DNA from 4 places in the Kitasatospora sp. NPDC056531 genome. Region 3 is predicted to be linked to each of the others. Evidence: riboswitches for the same ligand, from Rfam matches in the RefSeq annotation. Region 3 holds a riboswitch; each other region holds the start of a gene.

Region 1 (5,607 bases), on a different contig from region 3:
AGCACCGCAGCCATCCCGGGCGCGCCACTGCCCGTCCGCACTCCAGGCTCCCGTGCGCGGGGGCGCCATCGCCGTCCCGAGCGCCCCGAGATCCGCACCGGCTCGCCGGCCCTGGTGCTCGCCGTACCCGCGACCGCCGGGCCCGAGTCCCGCTCGGTCGTCGAGGAACTGCTCTCGATCGTCCGCAGCGAGCACGCCGGCGTCCAGGCCGCGGTCGGCTACCTCCCGACCGGCGACGCCGAGGGCGAGGGCGGGGAGGACCGCACCGTCGCCGAGCTGCTGGCCGAGGCCGCCGAGGCCGGCCTGGCGGCGCCCGTCGTGGTGCCGCTGGTGCCCGGGCCGCACGACTTCCTGACCGGGCTTCACGCCCTCGCCGCCGAGTACGGCGCGACCGTCACCGACACACTGGGCCCGCACCCGCTGTTGGCCGAGGCCGTGCACGTGCGGCTGTCCGAGGCCGGGCTGGCCCGGGCCGACCGGGCCCGGCTGTTCGCCATCGCGACCGCCGCGGACGGCGTGGTCCTGACCACCGTCGGCGGCGAGGACGCGGCCGCCGCGGCCGGCATCACCGGCGTGCTGCTGGCCGCCCGACTGGCCGTCCCGGTCGTCGCCGCGGCACTCGACGTCCCCGGCTCGGTGGCCGACGCCGTCAACCACCTCAAGGAGACCGGCTCCCAGCGCCCCGCGCTGGCCCCGCTGGTGATCGGGCCCGAGGCGGACTCGGAGCTGCTCGCCACGGCCGCCGAGGAGACCGGCTGCCCGTCGGCCGCGCCGCTGGGCGCCTACCCGGCCGTCGGTCAGCTGATCGCCTCCACCTACCTGGCCGCACTGCCGACGCCGACGCCGGAGGAGCTGGCCCGGGCCGAGGCGGAGGCCGCGGCCGCCGCCGGGGCCCAGGAGGGCTCCCGCGGCGCCCACGCGGCCGCCCAGGGGTCCGTGGAGGCCTAGCGGGCGGCCCGCGACCGCCGTCACACACTCCCCGCCGTACCCAAGGGCCCGGAACGACTGCGTTCCGGGCCCTTCGGCTTGCACCGGCCTGCCCTGCGGCCCGCCCTTTCCGCCGCTCCTCCACCCGCCCTCGTTCATTTTCTTCGGCTCGCCCCGCAGCTTGTCCAGGTACGGGAATTACAGGAGCTTCGGGAGTTACAGAAGCATAACGGCCAATAGGCCGCTATGTCCGTTTTGTCGCTTTTGAGCGTAAATGCCGGGCGCGCATTCCGGCGCTCGATTCACGACTACTCCCCTGTTGCGCCCGACGCGCCATCGCACACTTCTACACTCCGTCACTTCACTTCTGAAGCGGAGACAATTGCGGGAATCCACAGCAGCGTTGCTGAAAAACGATCATTTACGATCATGATCCGTGTCCAATTTGACAGTTTCCACTAAACCGTGATGCGCGTCACAGATATTTGCAGTTTGAACTTAAGTCCGCTTAACGTGCTCCCCAGTTCGTAACCACACGGACCCAGTTCATCCGCAACGCCGAGTCCTGCCGTCGGATGTCCTGGCAGCGCGAAAACGCACCACGGCAGGAGCGGGGGAACCACAGGTAAGTCGCCCCGGGCCGCTCCTCGGAACGGTCCAGGGCTAGGGGTGAAGCCGCGTCCACAGCGCGGCCGGGCAACTCCAGCCCGAATCCGACAGCTCACCTCGCAGGCGTGGGAGAGGACCGCGTCTTCATGCTGCCCACCAACGGCGCCCGCCCGTCCGGCCGTACCCGTCGCGTGATCGCCGCCATCGGCGTCGCGAGTGTCGGTCTCACCATCCCGTGCCTCACCACCGGCACCGCCAACGCCGCCCCCGTCGCCACCTGGGACAAGGTCGCCCAGTGCGAGAGCAGCGGCAACTGGAGCATCAACACCGGCAACGGCTTCTACGGCGGCCTGCAGTTCACCTCCAGCACCTGGGCCGCCTTCGGCGGTACCGCGTACGCCCCGGAGGCCAACCAGGCCACCAAGGACCAGCAGATCGCCATCGCCGAGAAGGTCCTCGCCTCGCAGGGCCCGGGCGCCTGGCCCGTCTGCTCGGTCCAGGCCGGCCTGACCAAGGGTGGCGCCCCGGCCGCCGTCGACACTTCCGCCGGCACGGCCGCCAAGCCCGCCGCCAAGCCCGCGCAGAGCCAGGCCCCGGCCGCGAAGCCCGCCAAGCCGGCCGCGCCCGCCCAGGAGCAGGCGCAGTCCTCCACCGACTACACCGTCGTCGAGGGCGACTGGCTGTCCTCGATCGCCTCGAAGAACAACGTCCAGGGCGGCTGGCAGCACCTGTACGACCTCAACCGCGCCACCCTGACCGAGGGCCCGGACACCATCTACCCCGGCCAGCACCTGACCTTCGGCGACGGCGACAAGGCCCAGGCCGACAAGTCCTCCTCGTCCACCTCCGGCTCGAACTTCGGCTGGTTCAACCGCTCCCAGAAGGCCGGCCAGGCCGCGAACGGCGGTGCCGTGAACGCCAAGCCGATCGCCCAGACCCAGGCCTCGAAGCCGGCCTCGAAGCCCGCTGCCAAGCCGGTCGCCAAGCCGGTCGCCCAGGCCGCCACCGGCAGCATGGCCGCCGCGGTGTCCTTCGCCGAGTCCAAGGTCGGCCAGGCCTACGTCTACGGCGGCACCGGCAACGGCGGCTGGGACTGCTCCGGCCTGACCCAGGCCGCGCTGCGCGCCGCGGGCATCAACATCCCGCGCGTCGCCGCCGACCAGGCCGCCGCCAGCACCCACGTCTCGCTGGACAGCCTGCAGCCGGGCGACCTGCTGTTCTGGTCGAACAACGGCCAGAACTCCGGCGTGTACCACGTCGCGATCTACATCGGCGGCGGCAAGTACATCGAGGCGGCCAACCCGAGCTCGGGCGTGCGCGAGCAGACCATCGCCAACTGGGCCCCGGACTTCGCCGGCCGGGTCTGAGCAACGGCCCACGGGCCCAGACGCCCACAACCCACGGGCCCGCAGCCCACGGGCCCACAGCTGACGGACAACAGCGAACAGCTGACAGGTAACAGATTTCAGATAACAGAATTCAACATCTGTCAGCCGTCATCCGAACGCTGACCACCCGCCACCCCCGGGGAGAGTCTGGTCGCTCCTCCCCGGGGTTTCGGCGTATTCGCATGGTGAAACCCCGCCCCGACGGGCATGCTGCTGCTCTGCACCCGAGGAGGAATCAGCATGGCCCAGGTCACCATCACGCTCGACGCGAACCTCGCGATAGACGCGATGCTGCTCTCCGGCACCAAAAGCCCGCAGGACGCGGTCGAACTGATCCTGCGCGACTACCTGGCCCGCGGCCGCCGCACCGAGACCAGGACCGGCGACGCGGCCGACGGCCACCGGCTCACCGCCGACCGCCCGGCCGTCCAGGAGGGCTGACCGGACCGCACGGTCGAGCAGACGCACGCCGACGGGCCCCGGAGAGCAACCGCCCTCCGGGGCCCGTCAGTTGAGTACCACCACCCGGTACCAGGGGTCAGCGTGCGCAGGCCCCGGTGGACCCGCGCATCACCAGCTCCGGCTGGAACATGAACTCCCCGCGCTGGGCGGCGTTCCCGCCGACCTCCTCCAGCAGCGCGTCCACCGCCGCCGTGGCCATCGCCTCGACCGGCTGGCGGATCGTGGTCAACGGCGGCTCGGTGAAGGCGATCAGCGGCGAGTCGTCGAAGCCGACCACCGACACGTCCTGCGGCACCGACAGCCCGCGCTGCCGCACCGCCCGGATCGCCCCGAGCGCCATCATGTCGCTCCCGCAGACGATCGCCGTGCAGCCCTTGTCGAGCAGCGCGCCGGCCGCCGCGTGCCCGCCCTCCACGCTGAACAGCGTGTGGTGGACGAGTTCCTCCGCCTCCTCCTGGCTGCGCCCGAGCACCTCGCGCATCGCGGCCGTGAAGCCCTCGATCTTGCGCAGCACCGGCACGTACCGCCGCTGCCCGACCGCCAGCCCGATCCGCTCGTGCCCGAGTTCGGCCAGGTGCTGGACGGCCATCCACATCGCGGCCCGGTCGTCCGGCGAGATGAACGGCGCGTCGATCCGCTCGCTGTAGCCGTTGATCAGCACGAACGGCACCCCGCGCCCGGCCAGCCGGGCGTAGCGGTCGTGGTCGGCCGTGCTGTCGGCGTGCAGCCCGGAGACGAAGACGATGCCCGCCACGCCCCGGTCGACCAGCATCTCGACCAGTTCGTCCTCGGTGGACCCGCCCGGCGTCTGGGTGCACAGCACCGGCGTGTAGCCGTGCCGGCTGAGCACCTGCTCGATCACCTGCGCCAGCGCGGGGAAGATCGGGTTGCTCAGCTCCGGCGTGATCAGCCCGATCAGCCCGGCGCTGCGCTGGCGCAGCCGGGTCGGCCGCTCGTAGCCGAGCACGTCGAGCGCCGCCAGCACGGTCTGCCGGGTCGCGGCGGAGACGTTCGCCTTGCCGTTGAGTACGCGGGAGACGGTGGCTTCGCTGACCCCCGCCTGCGCCGCGATGTCTGAGAGTCGCGCCGTAGTCACGGGCCCAGAGCCTATTGCACCCACGTCAGACCGCCCACCAGCCGGTGCTGTCCGGAGCGAGCACCGTCTCGCCACCGTCCACCACGAGTTCGGTCGAGCCGAGCAGCAGTCGACCGGGCGCCGCTATCCGCACCGGCTCACCGGTGGTGTTCACGGTGCAGACGAAGGAGCCGCGGCGGAAGGCCAGGGTGCCTTCGGGGGCGTCCAGCCACTCGACCTCGGTACCCGCGCCCAGGTCGGGCTGCGCACGGCGGACGGCCAGCGCGCTGCGGTACAGCTCCAGGGTGGAGGTCGGGTCGCCGGTCTGCGCCTCGACGCTGAGCGCGGCCCACTCGGCCGGCTGCGGCAGCCAGGACGGCCCGCCCGCCACCGGTCCGAAGCCGTACGGGGCCTCGGTGCCGGACCACGGGATCGGGACGCGGCAGCCGTCGCGGTAGCCGTCCTGGCCGGCCTGGCGGAAGAAGGACGGGTCCTGGCGGACCTCGTCCGGCAGGTCCGTGACGTCCGGCAGGCCGAGCTCCTCGCCCTGGTAGACGTAAGCGGAGCCGGGCAGCGCGAGCATCAGCAGCGTGGCGGCACGGGCCCTGCGCAGACCCAGCGAACGGTCACCGGGGGTGCGGATCTGGGTACCCAGGCCCGGCTCGTTGGCGAAGCGGGTGGCGTGCCGGGTGACGTCGTGGTTGGACAGCACCCAGGTGGTGGGGGCGTCGACCGGGCGCATCGAGTCGAGCGACAGGTCGATCACCTCGCGCAGCGCGGTGGCGTCCCAATCGGTGCCCAGGTACTGGAAGTTGAAGGCCTGGTGCAGCTCGTCGGGGCGGACGTAGTTGGCGGTGCGCTGGACGGTCGGGGTCCAGGCCTCGGCGACGCCGATCCGCTGGCCCGGGTACTCGTCGAGGATCTTGCGCCAGCTGCGGTAGATCTCGTGCACGCCGTCCTGGTCGAAGAACGGCATGACGTCGTTGCCGAGCAGCTTGAGCTGGTCGGCGCCGCCGAGGTCGGGCAGGCCGGGGGCCTTGACCAGGCCGTGGGCGACGTCGATGCGGAAGCCGTCCACGCCCATGTCGAGCCAGAACCGCAGGATCGAGCGGAACTCGTCGGCGACGGCCGGGTTCTCCCAGTTGA
Region 2 (5,607 bases), on a different contig from region 3:
CCTGGGGGAGCGGCTGGCCGTGGAGGACCTCGCCGCCCGAGCCGGGCTCTCCGGGCGCACCCTGGCCAGGCGCTTCGCCGAGCAGCTGGGCACCAGCCCCGGCCAGTGGCTGCTGGCCCGGCGCGTCGACGCCGCCCGGGCTCTGCTGGAGCAGACCGACCTGCCGGTGGAGGCCGTCGCCGTGCGGGTCGGCCTGGCCTCCGCCGTCAACCTGCGCCGCCGCTTCCGCGCCGCCCTCGGCACCACCCCCGGCGCCTACCGCCGCACCTTCGGCAGCGCCCGCGTCGACTGAGTCCCAGGTGCTCGGCGGGCTCGGAGCTGTGATCGCCGAGGAGGGCGAGGTCGGCGAGCAGGGCGTCGGCACAGTCGTGGGCGCCGGCCCGGGCGAGGGCGGACCCGGGTGCACTGCCCAGCCAGCTCCAAGTCAGCCTTCTCCCTCTTCCTTCGGCTCGGGCATGGGGACGGGGGCGTCGATCTCCAGATACCAGGCGTGATCGGCAGGGGTGACGCGCGAGCTGCCTTGTGCGCCCCCGCCCCCCGGGCGGCGGCCGTCGCGACCGGCATCGACAGCCGGGAGAGTTGTCCGATTAGGGTATTTATGCGGCGCTTTGTCAGCTAATTTGGCATTTCATCAGATCTTCGCTGAATGTCCATGTGATGTGCGTGATACGAACTTGTGTCTTCCGGCTCGATCTGCCTAGCGTGCAACCTGTTCGCACCTGCGGACCCTGCCGCCGGGACGCCGAGTCCTGTCCACCGGTCGGCCGGACGTCGAGCAGTGCACCGGGCAGGAGCGGGGGAACCAGGTAGTTCGCCGCGCCCTGCTCGGTCCGTTCACGGACGAGACGGGTGTGGCTAGGGGTGAAGCCGCTGCGTGCGGCCGGGCTACCTCACGGCCCGAACCCGACAGCTCACCTCGCAGGCGTCGCAGAGGGACGCCCCATGCTGACTTCAGGTACCGGCCGGCATCGCCGTGCGCGCCGGAGACACACCCCGCGTCTGGCCGCCACCGTCGGGATCGCCGGCGCCGGCCTCATGCTGCCGCTGCTGAGCGCGAGCGGAGCCTCCGCCGCGCCCGGCTCCCACACGTACGCGAGCCACGCCGGGTGGCAGGAGCACCACCAGCACCGGCACCAGAGCGACTCCGATGGTCAGCGCCGCCACCAGGCCGACCCGGACGCCGCGGGGCCCTCCGCTGCGGCCCCGGCCGAAGCCTCGCAAGCCTCACCGTCGCCGTCCGCCCCGGCCTCCGGTGCCCCGGCCTCCGGTGCCCCGGCCTCCGGCGCCCCGGAATCCGGCGCCCCGGCCTCCGGCGCCCCGGAATCCGCGGCCTCCCGCGCTCCGGAATCCGCGGCCGCGCGACCCGGCGGCGAGCCCCAGGGCTCCCACTCGGCGCGGCCCTCCGCTCCGGCTCCGACCCCGGCGTCCCACACGTCCGCGCCGTCGTCCCCGTCGTCCCCGTCCGCCCCGGCCACGCACGCCCCCGCCCCCGCGGCCATCCCCACCGCCCCGGCCGCGCAGACCGGTTCGAGCTCGGACGCCGTGCAGCAGGTCCTCAAACTGATCAACCAGGCGCGAGCCGCCCAGGGCCTGCCCGCCTACACCATCACGTCGGGGCTGACCAGCAGCGCCGGGGCCCACGACCAGACGATGGCCGGCGGCTGCGGCATGTCCCACCAGTGCCCGGGCGAGGCCGAGTTGGGGGCGCGGGAGACGGCCGCAGGCGTCCAGTGGAACGCCGTCGGGGAGAACATAGGCTACGGCAACGGGGTCTCCACCTCGGCCCAGGACATCGCCGCCATGGCGGTCAGCCTGACCCAGGACATGCTGAACGAGACGCCGCCGAACGACGGCCACCGCAAGAACATCCTCAGCAGCGAGTTCACCCACATCGGCATCGCCGTCCACCGGGACGCCAGCGGAACCGTCTGGCTCACCCAGGACTTCTCCAACTGACCCGTCCGTCAAGGACGTAGGACGAGGCCCCTGACCACGAACCGTTCCAATTAAGTGATCAGGAGTGAGTCTTGGACCCAGGTCTGATCACTGCGTGCATCCCGAACGGTGGTGGATGCCCGACTGGTCGCCCGCGTTCTCGTGGTCCCCGTCCGGCGGCGCGCATCGTGTGCGCGGTCCGTGACGGGGCGGCGGGTCTCCTCACGCCCTCGGATGCCCGATGGGGCCTGGACGGTCCGATGCCCACGACGATCGCTCCGGTCGTCGTGGGGCGGTGCCGTCCGTCGCCGGATCGGGTGTCCGAGGGCGCGTCGCCCGATCGCGATGCTGGCGGCATCGTGCCGGGTGGTAGGGCGGGTGGGTGTCACGAGCGGCTTCTGCCAGTGCTGCGCGCCCCATTGGGAGGTGTGGGCGGGGTCCACGGCGACGATGACCATGTCCAGCTCCGCGGCCATGGACACGAGCCGGGCGCGGAGCCGGCCGGTGGGGATGCCGGAGACGAGCTGCCGGAACCGCTTGCGGCGGCCGTGCTTCTCGCGGGTGGTCTCGGCGGTGAAGTCCAGGTTCTCCAGGCCGATCGCCCTCACCCCGCACCGCTTCGCCCAGTGCAGGAGCCGGGTGATGGCGTGGCGGACCTGGGCGTCGCGGTGGGTGGCGGTGCCGGTCAGGTCGTAGCGGAACCGGCGGGGCTCGCCGACCGGGTTGCCGCGGGCGTCGAGGTGCCAGGCGGCGAAGTGGTCGGCGTTGGTGTCCACCCCGACCATCCCGGCCGCGCGGGCCGCCTCCAGCGGCATCGTCCGCACCACGGGCCGGGTCCAGGAGGCGTCCAGATACCAGCGGCCCCGGGCCACGTCCAGGTGGATGCGGTAGGCCACCGCCCGATTACCCTCGATCCGGTCGGCCCACTCGGTACCCCGGTGCGCGAACGCCACCTTCGAGGCAAGGACGTACCTGCCGCTGGCGGCGTTGGCATGCCCGGCGAGCGGCGCGGGCAGCCTGATCGACACCTCCCCCTGCGGGGTGACCCGGATCGTCTCGTTCCCGAACCGCTTCCCCGACTCCCCATCGGCGGACAAGAACCAGCGGGACGCCTCCCACCGCGCCCGCCACTCGGCCTCGGTCAGGTTCGCCGCCGCCAGGTTGTGCCGGGTGTTCAGCAGCTTCCGCCCGCCGCGCACCACCCGCACGCACCCGACCTCACGATCAGCCGCGACCTGCGCACGCCGTTCCTCAAGGGCCGCAAGACGGCGGGACTTGACGAACCGCTCGTGCCTGGACCGGAAGCCGCCAGGCGCGTGCTTGGTGCCCTTCTGCCTGACCGGCAACGACAGACGGTGGCGCAGCATCCGGATGCCTGTGTCCAACGCGTCCAGGTACGCGGCCTGCCCACGACGCGACAGCGCCCACTGGTCGTGCGTCGCCTTGGTGACGCTCCCGGCCCAGCGCGACGACGACTCCACGGTCAGGTCACGTCTGCGCGCGGCCCACGTCCCGTTGCCGTGTTCCAGGCCGTCCGCGCAGCGCGCCTTCAGGTCCTTCGACGCCAGAGCCCCCATGTGCCCGCCGACCAGCCGCAGCACCCTCTCGTCCTCGGGAGTGAGGCCCTTGAGACGGTCACGGACCGTCACACCCGACGGGCCAAGGGAAACGAACGGCGCGTCGATTGACCGGAGCTTCCTCTTCGGCCCAGTCATGCCATCCCTCCTCCCAGTCAGTGCCACCACCCTCACACACACCACCGACAGTCGTCTCATCGATCCAACAAGCCGTGATTGAAAAGGCACTTGTGGACACTTATGCGCACCAAAACGACCTCAATCCCCAGCAGTTCACAAACCCCGATCCACCGGGCCCTACGCCGTACCGCCCCGCAGCGGTGCCGGCCGGCCGGGGCGCAGCGGGATCGCCCCGGCCGGCACGGCTGAGTTCGGCCGCCACCCGCTTCCGCGGCCGCTGGCCCACCCGCCGCGGCGGGTACGGCCCGGGCCCCCGAAGGTGATCAAGATGTGATTATCTGAGTGTCGTATGTGCACGTCGTGATCGCTACGGTACGTCGCTATGCGAAACGGCGACCCGACCCCGGGCCAGGACAAACCAGACGACGAGCAGTGGAACGTCACCCTCGACGACGACTTCGTCAAGGCCGCGACCATCTCGGAGAAGAACGTGCACCGCCCGGCCGGCGACCCGCCGCCCAAGCGGGTCTGGCCGCGCAACCTCGCCCTGGCCCTCGGCGCCGCCGCCCTCACCGTCCTCGGCTTCAAACTGCTGCAGCCCGCCGAGGACACCGCCCCCACCGCCGCCGCCTCCGCGCCGGCCACCGCCCCGGGCACCGCGGCCCCCGCCGCCGCCTCCGCCGAGGCCACCCCGACCGGCCGGGCCACCTCAAGCGCCCCGGCCGCCGCGGGCCGGCCCCAGATCCCGCTGGACCAGGTCTTCCCCGCCGAGGTGAAGGCGGCCGACGGCACCGTCTACACCAAGGTCGGCTCCGCCACCCTGGCCTCGTGCACCCAGCCCGACTCGGTCGGCCCCCGGCTGATCGCCCTGATCAAGTCGAGCAAGGGCTGCCTGGGCGAACAGATCGCCCTCTACAAGGACCCGCAGAACAACCAGTTCAACCTGGCCCTGTTCACCATGAAGGACCCGCAGGACACCGTCCACCTGGTCACCGAACTCACCATGGACTTCGAGGACTTCGAGGTCGGCGCCCAGGCCCCGCCACCCGCCTCCGGGCTGCCCGTCCTGCCCGCCGACAGCGGCATGGTCCAGGCCTTCACCGGCGCCGGCCGCGCGATGCTGGCCACCCTCGGCCAGTGGAACGACGGCCGCGCCACCGACCGCCAGCAGCTCGTCGACCGCCTGACCCCGCTGCAGACGGCCGTCGGCAAGACGGTCTTCGCCTGCGAGTCCCAGCGCTGAGACCGGGCGCACCGAAAGTCCGGCCGCAAGGCCGGGGCAACCCCCTCCGGTCACGCCGGAGAGGGAGCCAAGTGCCCCTCTGGCTGCGGGACTTGGAGTGAGCTCCGCAAGCAGGTCCCGGACGCCGCGCCGTCAGGGGCGCGGCGTCCGGGCAGGACGGGCGGCCACGTCCTGCCCGTTCGCGGTTCCCTGTCGCGCGGTCACCGGACCGCTGTGGCCCGGGCGGTGAACCGGTTCGCCCGCGAAGACCCACCGCCTTTCCCCGGCACACCGGTCGGCCGGTTGCGTTTGGATTACGGCGTGTCCGATTTGTGGATCTTGGGCGGGAGTGCGGTGGTTGAATTTGTTGGCACCGCTGTCATCGAACTCTCATAATGCCTGCTGAGCCACGTGGCGGACGGTCCGGAGAGCCGCGGGGGAGCGGAATCCGAGAGTGGTCCGCGTGCGAAATCCACTTTTCCCCTGGGGGAGTCCTTTGTCCGCGCCCGAAAACGAGAGCGCTTTCACCGATCCGCCGCCGAAGCCGGTCGCGGAGCCGGCGCCCGCCGTTGCGCCGGAGCCCGAGGTCGTCGCGGGTCCCGTGTCCGGCCCCGCCCCGCGCCGTCTGCCCCGCGCCGTCGGCGTCGCGCTGGCCACCGCCGGGCTGCTCGCCGTCACGGCGGCCAGCGCCGCGGTGACCGTCGCGGTCGGCAAGCCGGACAGCCGCCCGGCCGCCGCGGCGCCCGCCCCGCG
Region 3 (5,283 bases):
GCCGGGAGAGGGTGCGGTCGCTGGCGCCGACGGCGCGGCCGAGTTCGGCGAGGGTGCGGTGGTCGGCCGGGTCGGCGTGCAGCAGCTCGCACAGCGACCGGAGCAGAGGCGTGCTCGGGGTGGGCAGGTGCAGCGGCTGTCGGGGTGAGGCGCGCAGCTGGTCGAGCAGGACGGCGCGCAGCCGGGCGCGTTCGGGGCCGTCGTCCTCGGGGGGACGGGTGTAGGCGATGATCAGCTCGCGCAGCAGCGGGCCGACGGCGAGGACGGTGGGCCGGTCGAGGGCCAGCGGGTTGTCGGTGGCGGGCAGGCCGACGAGGTGGAGTTCGAGCTCGCCGTGCGCCTGGTGGGCGTGGATGGTGCCGGCCGGGATCCAGAGCGCGCGGTTGCCGGGGGCGACCCAGGAGCCGGCGTCGGTGGTGATCGCGACCACGCCCCGGGCGGCGTAGGCGATCTGGTGGTCGTCGTGGCGGTGGGCGTCGATCCCGGTGCCGGAGGGCAGCAGCTGGGCGCGGGTCGGGGCGACGGGATCGTGGCGGATCTTCGACATTGACTGGCAGATTATCGGAAGTCCGACAGGATGTGCTGGCCCGAGCATGTCCGGATGACGAAACGGCTGTCGCAGAATACGTCGATCGCACTGCTGTCCGTCGGACACTCCTGCGTGGACGTCTACCAGGGTGCGGTGGCCGCCCTGGTGCCCTTCCTGGTGGCCGAGCGCGGCTACGGCTACGCCGCCGTGTCGGGCGTGGTGCTGGCCGCCTCGCTGCTGTCCTCGGTGGCGCAGCCGCTGTTCGGGGCGCTCACCGACCGGTGGCCGCTGCCCTGGCTGCTGCCGGTCAGCACACTGCTGGGCGGCGCGGGCATCGCGCTCAGCGGCGTGGGCGGCTCCTACGGGCCGACGCTCGCCTGCGTGGCGCTGTCCGGCGTCGGGGTGGCCGCCTACCCCCCAGAATCGGCGCAGGTGGCCCGCTCGGTCGCGCAGGGCGCCGGGGCCGGCCACCGGGGGATGGCCTGGTTCTCGCTGGGCGGCAACCTGGGCTTCGCGGCGGCCCCGCTGCTGGTCGCCGTGGTGGTCGGGACCGGCGGGCTGCGGCTGACCCCGCTGCTCCTGCTGCCGGCCCTGGCGGGCGCCGCGCTGTGCCCGCCGGTGCTGCGCGAGCTGGCGCGGCGGCGCGCCGCCGGGGAGGGCGCGGTGCGGAAGGCGGGCCGGGACGACCGGGCCTCCTTCGTGAAGCTGTCGCTGGCCGTGGTGTGCCGCTCGATCGCCTTCGTCGGCCTGAGCACCTTCCTGTCCCTGTTCGCCACCCAGCGCCTCGGCGGCGGGACGGCGGCCGGCACCGCGGCGCTGGTGGTGCTGTACGCGGGCGGCGCGGTGGGTTCGGTGCTGGGCGGGGCGCTGGCGGACCGGTGGGGCCGGGTCGCGGTGGCGCGCTGGTCGTACCTGGTCGCGGCGGTGGCGGTGGCCGGGGTGCTGCTGGTGCCGGGCCCGGCGCTGTACCTGTTCGTGGCGCTGACCTCAGCGGGCCTGTACGTGCCGTTCTCGCTGCAGGTCACGCTCGGGCAGGACTACCTGCCCAGCCGGATCGGCACCGCGAGCGGGATCACCCTCGGGCTGACGGTCAGCATCGGCGGCCTGGCCAGCCCGCTGATCGGAGCCCTCGCGGACGCGACCTCCCTGCGGACGGCGCTGCTACCGCTGGTGGTGATGCCGGTGCTGAGCTGGGCGCTGTTCCGCAGCCTGCCGGAGCCTGCGGTGCCGGAGACGGAAGCGGCGACTGCCCGCACCCCGGACACACCGCCGGAGCGTCATCCCTGGTCCGGGCCGTGATCCGCAGCAGATCCCCACTGGTCTCCACTTGCTCGACCTGCACCGCGGCCGGCTGCGGCAGCAGGTCCCCCACCGTGACAACACACACAGCCAGCCTGCCACCGCCAACAAGCCGACACCACACGCCGGTTGAAGCGATCACCGACTACGAGAATCTTGTAAGAGCCGTTCACTGGACACGCCCTCGATCCGGGTTCGATCTTCTTCGTGAGGCATGAGATTGTCTGGTTGTGTCAGAGATGGTGAGTGGGTGGAGGCGGCCTTGGCCGAGGCTTCGTCTCCTTCGAGGTCGCAACGGGTTCGCGCCGGGAGTGACCTTGCTTCCTGCGCCGATGTTCCTGAGGCTGCGTAAGCGTTGATGGGTCTGCTGCTGGACGTCGAGGACACGGCGGGGACGGTGGCCGCCGTGAGGCTCGTCGCTCCCGCGGTTGCCGGGGCCGACGACGGCCAGGCGCGGCAATCGGTCTACGGATCTCCCGCCCGGCTGCCTGGGCCCACCCCCAGGGTCGGCCGGCTACGGCCTGCTGCAGCTCCAGCAGGTGGAAGGCCGGCTGCTGGTCGGCCACGGCGGCTCGATGCCCGGCTTTCTCGTCTCGCTCTTGTTCAGCTCGCAGGACGATGTGGTGGCCGTCACGCTCGCCAACACCACGGCCGGCCTCAACCTCGGCCGGCTGGCCCGCGACCTGATCGCGATCACCGCCGAGCATGAGCCGCGGGATCCCCGAGCCCTGGTGGCCCTTCGCCGACGCCGACCAGGAACTGCTGGCGCAGACCGGCCCCTGGTACTGGGGCGCCAGCGCGGTCGCGCTGCACCTGCGAGCCGGCCGTGTGCTGGAGCTCACAGCGCTGGGCGGTGCGGCCCGTACCTCACGGTTCCGGCCCGAGCCGGACGGGACCTGGACCGGGCTGGACGGCTACTGCGCGGGCGAGCCGCTGCGTGTGGTGCGCCGGGCCGACGGCGCGGTCGACCACCTGGACCGGGCCGGCTTCGTCCACACCCGCACCCCGTACGATCCGGCAGCCGAGGTGCCGGACGGCGTCGGCGCGCAGGGCTGGCGGGCGGGCTGACCACTGGTCAGGTCGACGCGCCAAAGGGCGGGCGCGCCGGCCCGGACCTGCGACCCGCACGGCGCGCCATCGGGCGGTGGCCGCCGCACTGGGTGCGGCGGCCCGCGCTGACACGCACTCATAGGGGCGTTGCCGAATCGTTATCAAGCGCTATTGCGGATCATTCGGACAATCCGGCCGGACCGTGACCCAGCTCACGAGGGCTTGTGCTATTGGCTCCGTGCCGTTTACGGTCCTTCTCGTTCGTCTCCGTACGAAACGAACCCCGCTCTCCGGAACGCCGAATCCTGCCGCCGGATCGGGCGGGCACGTGCATCCATGAAGCACCGCGGCAGGAGCGGGGGACCCACAGGTAAGTCGCCTCATCCGGACTGGTTCCGGCGGGGCTAGGGGTGAAGCCGCGTCTCTGTGCGGCCGGGCAACTCCAGCCCGAACCCGACAGCTCACCTCGCAGGCGTGTGAGAGGAATCGCTCTTCATGCTGCCCGTCAACGCTCGCCCCAGCCTGTTCGCTGTCGGTTCCGTCAAGCGCATCGTCGCGGCCGCCGTGGTCGTCGGCGTCGGCGCCGGCATCCCGGTGGTCGCCGCCACCGCCGCGAACGCCGCCCCCGTCAAGTCCGCCCCGGTCAAGTCCGCCCCGGTGCACTCGGCCCCGGCCGCCGCCCCGCAGGCGCCCGCCGGCTACACCGTCCAGAGCGGTGACTCCCTCACCAAGATCGCCACCGCGCACCACGTGCAGGGTGGCTGGCAGAAGCTCTACGACCTCAACAAGTCCGTGCTGACCAAGGGCCCGGGCAAGATCTACCCTGGCCAGCACCTGACCCTGGGCGGGGCCGCCCCGGCGCCTGCCGCGGCTCCGGCCAAGCCGGCCGCCGCCAGCCCGCTGGCCGCGACCCCGGCCGCTCCGGTCGCCAACACCCCGGCCGCGCTGCAGGCGCTCGCGGCCTCGATCGTCCCGGCGAACCAACTGGCCTCGTTCGACCAGATCATCAGCCACGAGAGCGGCTGGAACATCCACGCCACGAACCCGAGCTCGGGTGCCTACGGCCTGCCGCAGGCGCTGCCCGGCAACAAGATGGCCTCGGCCGGTTCCGACTGGCAGAACAACCCCGCCACCCAGCTCAAGTGGGCCCTGCAGTACATGAACACCGTCTACGGCAGCCCGAACGCCGCCTGGGCGTTCTGGCAGGTGCACAACGCGTACTGATCGGACCTGATCGGCCTCTTCGAACCGATGGGTCCGAGCGAGTACCGCCCGTCGGCCGGATGTACGGCGGCTGACGGGCTGCCGAGCGGCCACCTGACCGGCCCGGTTCACGTCGCGGTGCGTGAGCCGGGCCGTCGGCGTACCCGGGGTCCGGACGGGACCGCGGCGCGGTCTGACCCCTCCACGCGGTGCGCCCGGCGGGAGGGCGGGTGCACCGAGCGGGCTTGGCAGGCGAGTCGGTGTGGTTCCTGGCGGGATGCATCCCGGGTCCCGCGACCCGACGGGGCGCCCGGAGAACGCGCGTCGCCGGTGCGAAGGCCGAGCGTCAGGAGCTTGCCGTCGGTGGCCGCACGGGGGGGCGACCAAGGGGTCGCCTCCGTCGGCGGGCCCCGCTTCTCAGGCCTTGGCGGTGAGCCAGGCGCCGAGGCCGCCGCAGCCGCGGGCGTCGTAGGTGGTGCTGCGGTAGCCGGCCGGGATGGGCGAGTACGGGCAGGTCCAGATGCCGTTGCGGACCAGCTCGTGGAACCAGGCGCCGACGCCGCTGCAGCCTCGGGAGTCGTAGTTCGTCAGCACGTAGCCGGAGACGATCGGCGAGCCGGAGCAGGTCCACAGGCGGTTCTGGGCGGGCTGCTGGAACCATGCGCCGTGGTTGTTGCAGCCGCCGGGGTTGTACATGGTGATGACGTAGCCGTTCGGGACGGGTGCCCCGGAGCAGCTCCAGCCGCCGGCCGCCGAGGCGGTGCCGGCCGTCGTGCCGGCGAGGGCGGCCGCGAGCACGGCGACCGTCGCGGCCGCCCTTCCGGCGCGGGTCATCAGCTGGCGGAGGATCGTGGTCACGGCGACATCGTTCCGATCGGTCGTCTCCCCGCCGTCGGAGCGGCACGGGAGGGCGTAACAACGGGACGCGCCGCACCTTAGCGGCGGTGATCAGTTCCCCGATAGATCTGGATCGAACGATCGCCATATCTGACCGGAAACGGTCCGTCAAACCTCGTGGACCGGAACACCCGGGGCGCGATCTCCGGCGCGACGGTGTCCGCCGTCGGCGGCTGGCGGTTGCCCCGCGAGGCAAATTTGAACGTGTTCAATTAGCGCGCTAGGCTCGAAGCCGAAGATGGGAGATGAGGGGGAACTCATGAAGATCGTCATTCCCGGCGGCTCCGGCGCGCTCGGGAGCCTGC
Region 4 (5,607 bases), on a different contig from region 3:
CGCCACCCCGTACGGCACCGGCGCGCTCACCGCCGCCGACCTCGCCCTCGCCGCCCCCGACCCGCTGGCCCGGCACGAGGCCGCGCTGCTCACCCACCTGGCCGACGAGCACGCCGACGCCATCGACCTGCTCACCGGCCTGCTCGACCCGGCACTGCTCGCCGGGCACCCGGACATCCGCCCGCTCGCCCTCGACCGCTACGGCCTGGTACTGCGCCTGGACCACCCGCACGGCCACCGCGACGTCCGCCTGGTCTTCCCCGAACCCGCCGGCGACACCGAGGACTTCGGCCACCGGATGCACGAGCTGCTGGCCGCCGCCGAGCACGGCCTGCCCGTCCGCCGGAACTGACCGCGCCCGGGCGTCACCGCTCGACGGCGTCCTCCAGCACGATCCGCCCCATCCGCGCGTACCGCTCCGGCCGCCAGCGCCGCATCGCCAGCGCCAACGCCAGCGCCAACGCGATCCCGCCGACGAGCGCCGGGTGCAGGAAGCCCTCCCGCCCTCTCGCGTACAAGTACCGTGCCGCGCACTGGTGGAAGGACATCGCGCAGGCGAACGAGCCGGTGACGACGAGCCATTGGAACACCGTCACCGCCCAGGCCCCCAGGTGCGCGCCCAAGAGGTCGAAGAACAGGCTGTTCCCGTCCTTGCCCGGCACCGCCCCGCCCGCCACCGCGATCGCGTGCCCGACTCCGTTGCCGGACACGATCATCCAGGACACGAAGACGTGGAACAGCCCGATCCCGACCACCGACACCAGGGTGGCCCGCGGCACCACCCGCTTCGGGTCGCGCGACTCCTCCCCGTACATCGCGGTCGACTCGAAGCCCGCCCAGGACCAGAACGCGAAGAACAGCCCCAACCCGGCTCCCGCCGCGCCCGAACTCCCCACCCCCTTCAGCGCGTTCAGTGGGTGCACCGCCTCACCCACGATCCCGTCCGGCCCGCCGCCGGAGGCCAGTACGGCCAGCGAGACCGCGCCTGGCACCCCGATCTCCAGCACCAGCGCCACCCCGAGAACCTTCGCCGTCAGGTGCAGGTCGAACCAGGCCATCACCCCGATCACGGCCACCCCGAACAGCGCGTACCAACCCCAGCCGAGGTCCACCCCAGCTGCGAACGGACCAGCCCGCGCAGCGAGTACGCGAAGAAGCCGATGATCGAGGCCTCGAGGACGATGTACGCCATGACCGCGAACAGCCCCGAGGCCATCCCGGCGACCCGGCCCAGCCCGTGCGAGATGTACCCGTAGAACGCCCCGGCGGCCGTGATGTGGCGGGCCATCGCCACGTACCCGACCGAGATCACCGTGAGCGCCACGGTCGCCACGATGTACGCGGCGGGCGACCGGCCCCGTTGCCCTGCCCGACGACGATCGGCAGGTTCCCGGTCATCGCGGTGATCGGGGCCTCCGTGGCGACCGCCATGAACACCACGCCCACCAGGCCGACCGAGCCCGCCTTCAACCGGTCGACCCCGCCCGCGTCGGCCCGTTCCCCGACCGCGTCCCCGCTCCCGACCGCCATACGGCCTCCTCGCCCGTCCAGACCCTCACGCAAGCGGAGCAAGGCCGGGCGCCGACTGCCCGACAGCATCGCGCGACCGGGGCCGCGCCCAAAAGACGACGAATCTCGCCAAAGCCAGCAGGAGTTGACGCCCAGTTCGACCACTCGAACTCATCCGGAGCCGCGAACGGCAACGGCCGGCCCGGCTCCACGAGGGGTCCTCGCGAAGCCGGGCCGGCCTTGGGCGTGTCCCGCGCCCATGTCCACCAGTGCGGCGATCACCCGGTCGAGCGGTCACCCGACATGACCATCCCGGGCGGTCGATTCGCCCCGCACCAGCGGTGGTTCCTGAAACCCGCGGTCAGCGCGGGGTCCGAACAGGGTCTGCGCAGCGTCAGAGCGCGACGCCGTGCGCCCGCAGGTAGGTGACCGGGTTGATGTCCGAGCCGTACTCCGACCCGGTGCGGATCTCGAAGTGCAGGTGCGGGCCGGTCACGTTGCCGGTGGCGCCGGAGAGGCCGAGCCGCTGGCCGACGGTGACGGTCTGACCGATCTTCACACCGATCACGGAGAGGTGCGCGTACTGGGCGTACTTGCCGTCGGCGAGCTTGATCTCGACCTCGTTGCCGTAGGCACCGCCGTTGCCGGCCTTCACCACGACACCGTTGGCGACCGCGCGCACCGGGGTGCCGGTGGAGGCGACGAAGTCCTGGCCGGTGTGGTGGCCGGAGGCCCACATCGAGCCGGCCACGCCGTAGGCCTCGCCCAGCACCGGGTTGGCCAGCGGGGCGACGTAGCCGAAGGTGGCGGCGACCGGGGCGGCAGCGACGGCCTTAGCCGGAGCGGCGGTGACGGCCTTAGCCGGGGCGGCAGCGACGGCCTTAGCCGGAGCGGCGGTGACGGCCTTAGCCGGGGCGGCAGCGACGGCCTTAGCCGGAGCGGCGTTCTGAATCCGGGTCTGGACCTGGGCGCCCGGCTTGGCGGCCTCGGTCTGAACCTGCACCTGAGCGCCTGCGGCAGCTGCGGCGCTCTGGGTGACCGGAGCGGCCGGCTCGGCCGGGGCCGCGGGCTCGGCCGGGGCCGCGGGCTCGGCCGGGGCCGCGGGCTCGGCCGGAGCGGCCAGCTGGGCCGGAGCAGCCGACTGGGCGGCGGCATCGGCGTGGGCCGCGAGCGACAGCCACTGACCCGGGAAGATCAGGTTCGGGTCGGCACCGACCACCGAGCGGTTCTGCTCGTACAACGCGGGCCAGCCGCCCTCGACGTTCCTGGCGTCAGCGATCTTGGACAGGCTGTCGCCGCCGACGACGCGGTAGCCCTCGTGGGCGGCGGCCGGGGCCGCCGACTCGGCGTCGACGGCGGCGGCGTGCTGCACGACCGAGGCGGCCGGGGCGTTGTGGGCCTGGGCGCTCATCGTGGTCACGAGCGGCAGGGCGAAGGAGACACCGGTGACGGCGGTGGCGATGCCGATGCGGGCGGCGCGGGGCAGGGCGATACGACGAGCCTGAGCAGGCATGGGATTCCTCTCCGACGCCTGCGAGGTGAGCTGTCGGGTTCGGGCTGGAGCTGCCCGGCCGCATGCGCGGCTTCACCCCAAGCCGGTCCTGGACGTTCGCGCTGAACAGCGCGGACCTCCGGTCCGGCGACTTACCTGTGGGTCCCCCGCTCCTGCCGTGCAGAGCTCAGTTCGAACCACCGGACAGCGGCAGGACTCGGCGTTCCACCCGGTGGGTCCACCCGGGCTGGCCAGGTAGTCGCTGAACTAAAACCCATCCGTTCGGGTGAAGCAATGTCGATCTCTTGAACCGGCGACAACCCTCCGGGGCGCGGTGACCCTCCGCATGACCCGCAGCACAGTGCGTACACAATCCATTCACTCGGCGCCACTGATCCACGACCCTTCGCCGACCTCGGCGGCCCAGAGTGACCGTCCGCTCACGCACCGACCACCCCGGACACACCGTCCCGGTGACCCTTGTCACGTGCACCCCGCCGGGCGCAGGATCAGGCCGTGGCCACCTCAACGGCCGGCACCCTGCGCCTGAGCACCGCGCAGGGCCGCTGGGTTCTCCTGGCAACGGTGCTCGGTTCCAGCATGGCGCTGCTCGACGGCACCGTGGTGAACGTCGCCCTGCCCCGGATCGGCGCCGACCTCGGTGCCTCCCTGGCGTCCCTGCAATGGACGCTGAACGCCTATCTGCTCACCCTGGCGGGCCTGATCCTGCTCGGCGGCGCGCTCGGCGACCGGTACGGAAGGCGCAAGGTCTTCCTGATCGGCGTGGTCTGGTTCGCCGCCGCCTCCGCGGCCTGCGCCCTCGCCCCGAACATCAACGTGCTGATCGCCGCCCGCGCCGTCCAGGGCATCGGCGGGGCGCTGCTCACCCCTGGCTCGCTCGCCATGCTCCAGGCCGTCTTCCATCCTGACGACCGCTCGGCGGCGGTGGGCCTGTGGTCCGGCCTCGGCGGGGTGTCCGCGGCCATCGGCCCCTTCCTCGGCGGCTGGCTGGTGGACGGCCCCGGCTGGCGCTGGATCTTCCTGCTGAACCTGCCGCTGGCCGCCGCCGTGATCGCGGTCACCTCCCGCTACGTCCCGGAGAGCCGCGACGAGTCCGCCTCCGGCCGCTTCGACGTGCCCGGCGCACTGCTCGCCGCACTCGCCCTCGGCGCGATCACCTACGCGCTCACCGCCGCAGGGGAGGGCCTGTCCCCCGCCGTCTGGCTCACCGGCGCGATCGGCCTGCTGCTCGGCGCCGCCTTCGTCGCCGTCGAGCGCCGCGTGCCCGATCCGATGCTGCCGCTCGGGCTGTTCTCGTCCCGGCTGTTCACCGCCGTGAACCTGGTCACCCTCTGCGTCTACGCGGCCTTCAGCGGGGTGTTCTTCCTGCTCGTGGTCCAACTGCAGATCGTGTCCGGCTTCTCGCCCCTGGTCTCGGGCTTCGCCCTGGTGCCGATCACGGTGCTGATGCTGACCCTGTCGGCGCGCGCCGGCCGCCTCGGCAAGCGGATCGGCCCGCGCATCCCGCTCACCGTCGGCCCGCTGCTCTGCGCCGCCGGGGTGCTGCTGATGCTGCGCACCGGCCCCGGCTCCTCCTACTGGGCGGACGTGCTGCCCGCCGTCGCGGTGATGGGCAGCGGGATGACCCTGCTGGTCGCACCGCTGACCGCGACGGTGCTGGCCGCCGTCGACGTACGGCACGCGGGCATCGCCAGCGGCGTCAACAACGCCGCCGCCCGCGCGGCCGGCCTGCTCGCGGTGGCCGCCCTCCCCGCGCTGGCCGGCCTGAGCGGCGATGCCTACCGGGTGCCGTCCTCGGTGGACTCCGCCTTCCACACCGCGATGCTGATCTGCGCGGGCCTGCTGGCCTGCGGCGGGCTGATCGCCTTCGTCACCGTCCGGGGCAACGTGCTCACCCCGGACGAGCACCCGGTGGCCGAGCCGAACTGCGACTGGCCCTGCGCCACCACCACCCCGCCGCTCGACCCCGGACACACCAAGACGCCCGAGGGCCCCGCCACCGGAACGGTGGCAGGGCCCTCGCCAGACAACTGACGCCGCGTCAGAGGATGTCGGCGGGCGCGTACTTGGCCGCCTCCGGGTAGGCCGCCGCGACGGCCTCCACCTGGCGGACCACCTCGGCGACCTGCGCCCCGGCCGCACCGGTGAACGACAGCTTGTCGGCCAGCAGCGCGTCCAGCGCCGCCCGGTCCAGCGGGATCCGCTCGTCGGCGGCCAGTCGGTCCAGCAGCTCGTTCTCCCGGGCGCCCGCGCGCATGGCCAGCGCGGAGGCGACGGCGTGCTCCTTGATGACCTCGTGCCCGGTCTCCCGGCCGACGCCCGCGCGCACCGCGCCCATCAGCACCTTGGTGGTGGCCAGGAACGGCAGGTAGCGGTCCAGCTCGGCCTCGACCACGGCCGGGAAGGCGCCGAACTCGTCGAGGACGGTCAGGAAGGTTTCCAGCAGGCCGTCGAAGGCGAAGAAGGCGTCCGGCAGCGCGACCCGGCGCACCACCGAGCAGGAGACGTCGCCCTCGTTCCACTGGTCACCGGCCAGCTCGCCGGTCATCGAGGCGTAGCCGCGCAGGATCACGGCCAGGCCGTTG

Evidence for each region. Region 3 has a riboswitch for cyclic di-AMP ahead of ACFQ87_RS43815 (LysM peptidoglycan-binding domain-containing protein). Riboswitches for the same ligand answer to the same signal wherever they lie in the genome.
Region 1: linked by a shared signal. The riboswitch ahead of ACFQ87_RS24165 (transglycosylase family protein) and the one ahead of ACFQ87_RS43815 (LysM peptidoglycan-binding domain-containing protein) in region 3 are both predicted to bind cyclic di-AMP.
Region 2: linked by a shared signal. The riboswitch ahead of ACFQ87_RS42400 (CAP domain-containing protein) and the one ahead of ACFQ87_RS43815 (LysM peptidoglycan-binding domain-containing protein) in region 3 are both predicted to bind cyclic di-AMP.
Region 4: linked by a shared signal. The riboswitch ahead of ACFQ87_RS27455 (peptidoglycan DD-metalloendopeptidase family protein) and the one ahead of ACFQ87_RS43815 (LysM peptidoglycan-binding domain-containing protein) in region 3 are both predicted to bind cyclic di-AMP.

Annotation. Positions count from the first base shown of each region.
Region 1 covers NZ_JBHTTU010000030.1:79,712-85,318, reverse strand. Annotated here, with positions in the region: gene ACFQ87_RS24170 (hypothetical protein) at 1-948, shown strand, start outside; cyclic di-AMP (ydaO/yuaA leader) riboswitch at 1,474-1,675, shown strand; gene ACFQ87_RS24165 (transglycosylase family protein) at 1,662-2,903, shown strand; gene ACFQ87_RS24160 (hypothetical protein) at 3,165-3,365, shown strand; gene ACFQ87_RS24155 (LacI family DNA-binding transcriptional regulator) at 3,463-4,482, opposite strand; gene ACFQ87_RS24150 (glycoside hydrolase family 13 protein) at 4,508-5,607, opposite strand, start outside.
Region 2 covers NZ_JBHTTU010000153.1:816-6,422, forward strand. Annotated here, with positions in the region: gene ACFQ87_RS42395 (helix-turn-helix domain-containing protein) at 1-292, shown strand, start outside; cyclic di-AMP (ydaO/yuaA leader) riboswitch at 772-940, shown strand; gene ACFQ87_RS42400 (CAP domain-containing protein) at 943-1,956, shown strand; partial or broken gene ACFQ87_RS42405 (IS200/IS605 family accessory protein TnpB-related protein) at 2,007-3,650, opposite strand; gene ACFQ87_RS42410 (hypothetical protein) at 4,015-4,875, shown strand; gene ACFQ87_RS42415 (hypothetical protein) at 5,351-5,607, shown strand, end outside.
Region 3 covers NZ_JBHTTU010000190.1:441-5,723, reverse strand. Annotated here, with positions in the region: partial or broken gene ACFQ87_RS43835 (AraC family transcriptional regulator) at 1-547, opposite strand, end outside; gene ACFQ87_RS43830 (MFS transporter) at 614-1,828, shown strand; gene ACFQ87_RS43825 (hypothetical protein) at 2,534-2,896, shown strand; cyclic di-AMP (ydaO/yuaA leader) riboswitch at 3,165-3,366, shown strand; gene ACFQ87_RS43820 (hypothetical protein) at 3,340-3,525, opposite strand; gene ACFQ87_RS43815 (LysM peptidoglycan-binding domain-containing protein) at 3,443-4,102, shown strand; gene ACFQ87_RS43810 (hypothetical protein) at 4,499-4,939, opposite strand; partial or broken gene ACFQ87_RS43805 (NAD-dependent epimerase/dehydratase family protein) at 5,238-5,283, shown strand, end outside.
Region 4 covers NZ_JBHTTU010000038.1:35,905-41,511, reverse strand. Annotated here, with positions in the region: gene ACFQ87_RS27475 (DUF2470 domain-containing protein) at 1-352, shown strand, start outside; gene ACFQ87_RS27470 (APC family permease) at 366-1,112, opposite strand; gene ACFQ87_RS27465 (hypothetical protein) at 1,067-1,324, opposite strand; gene ACFQ87_RS27460 (hypothetical protein) at 1,309-1,530, opposite strand; gene ACFQ87_RS27455 (peptidoglycan DD-metalloendopeptidase family protein) at 1,904-3,022, opposite strand; cyclic di-AMP (ydaO/yuaA leader) riboswitch at 3,025-3,199, opposite strand; gene ACFQ87_RS27450 (MFS transporter) at 3,602-5,056, shown strand; gene purB (adenylosuccinate lyase) at 5,064-5,607, opposite strand, start outside.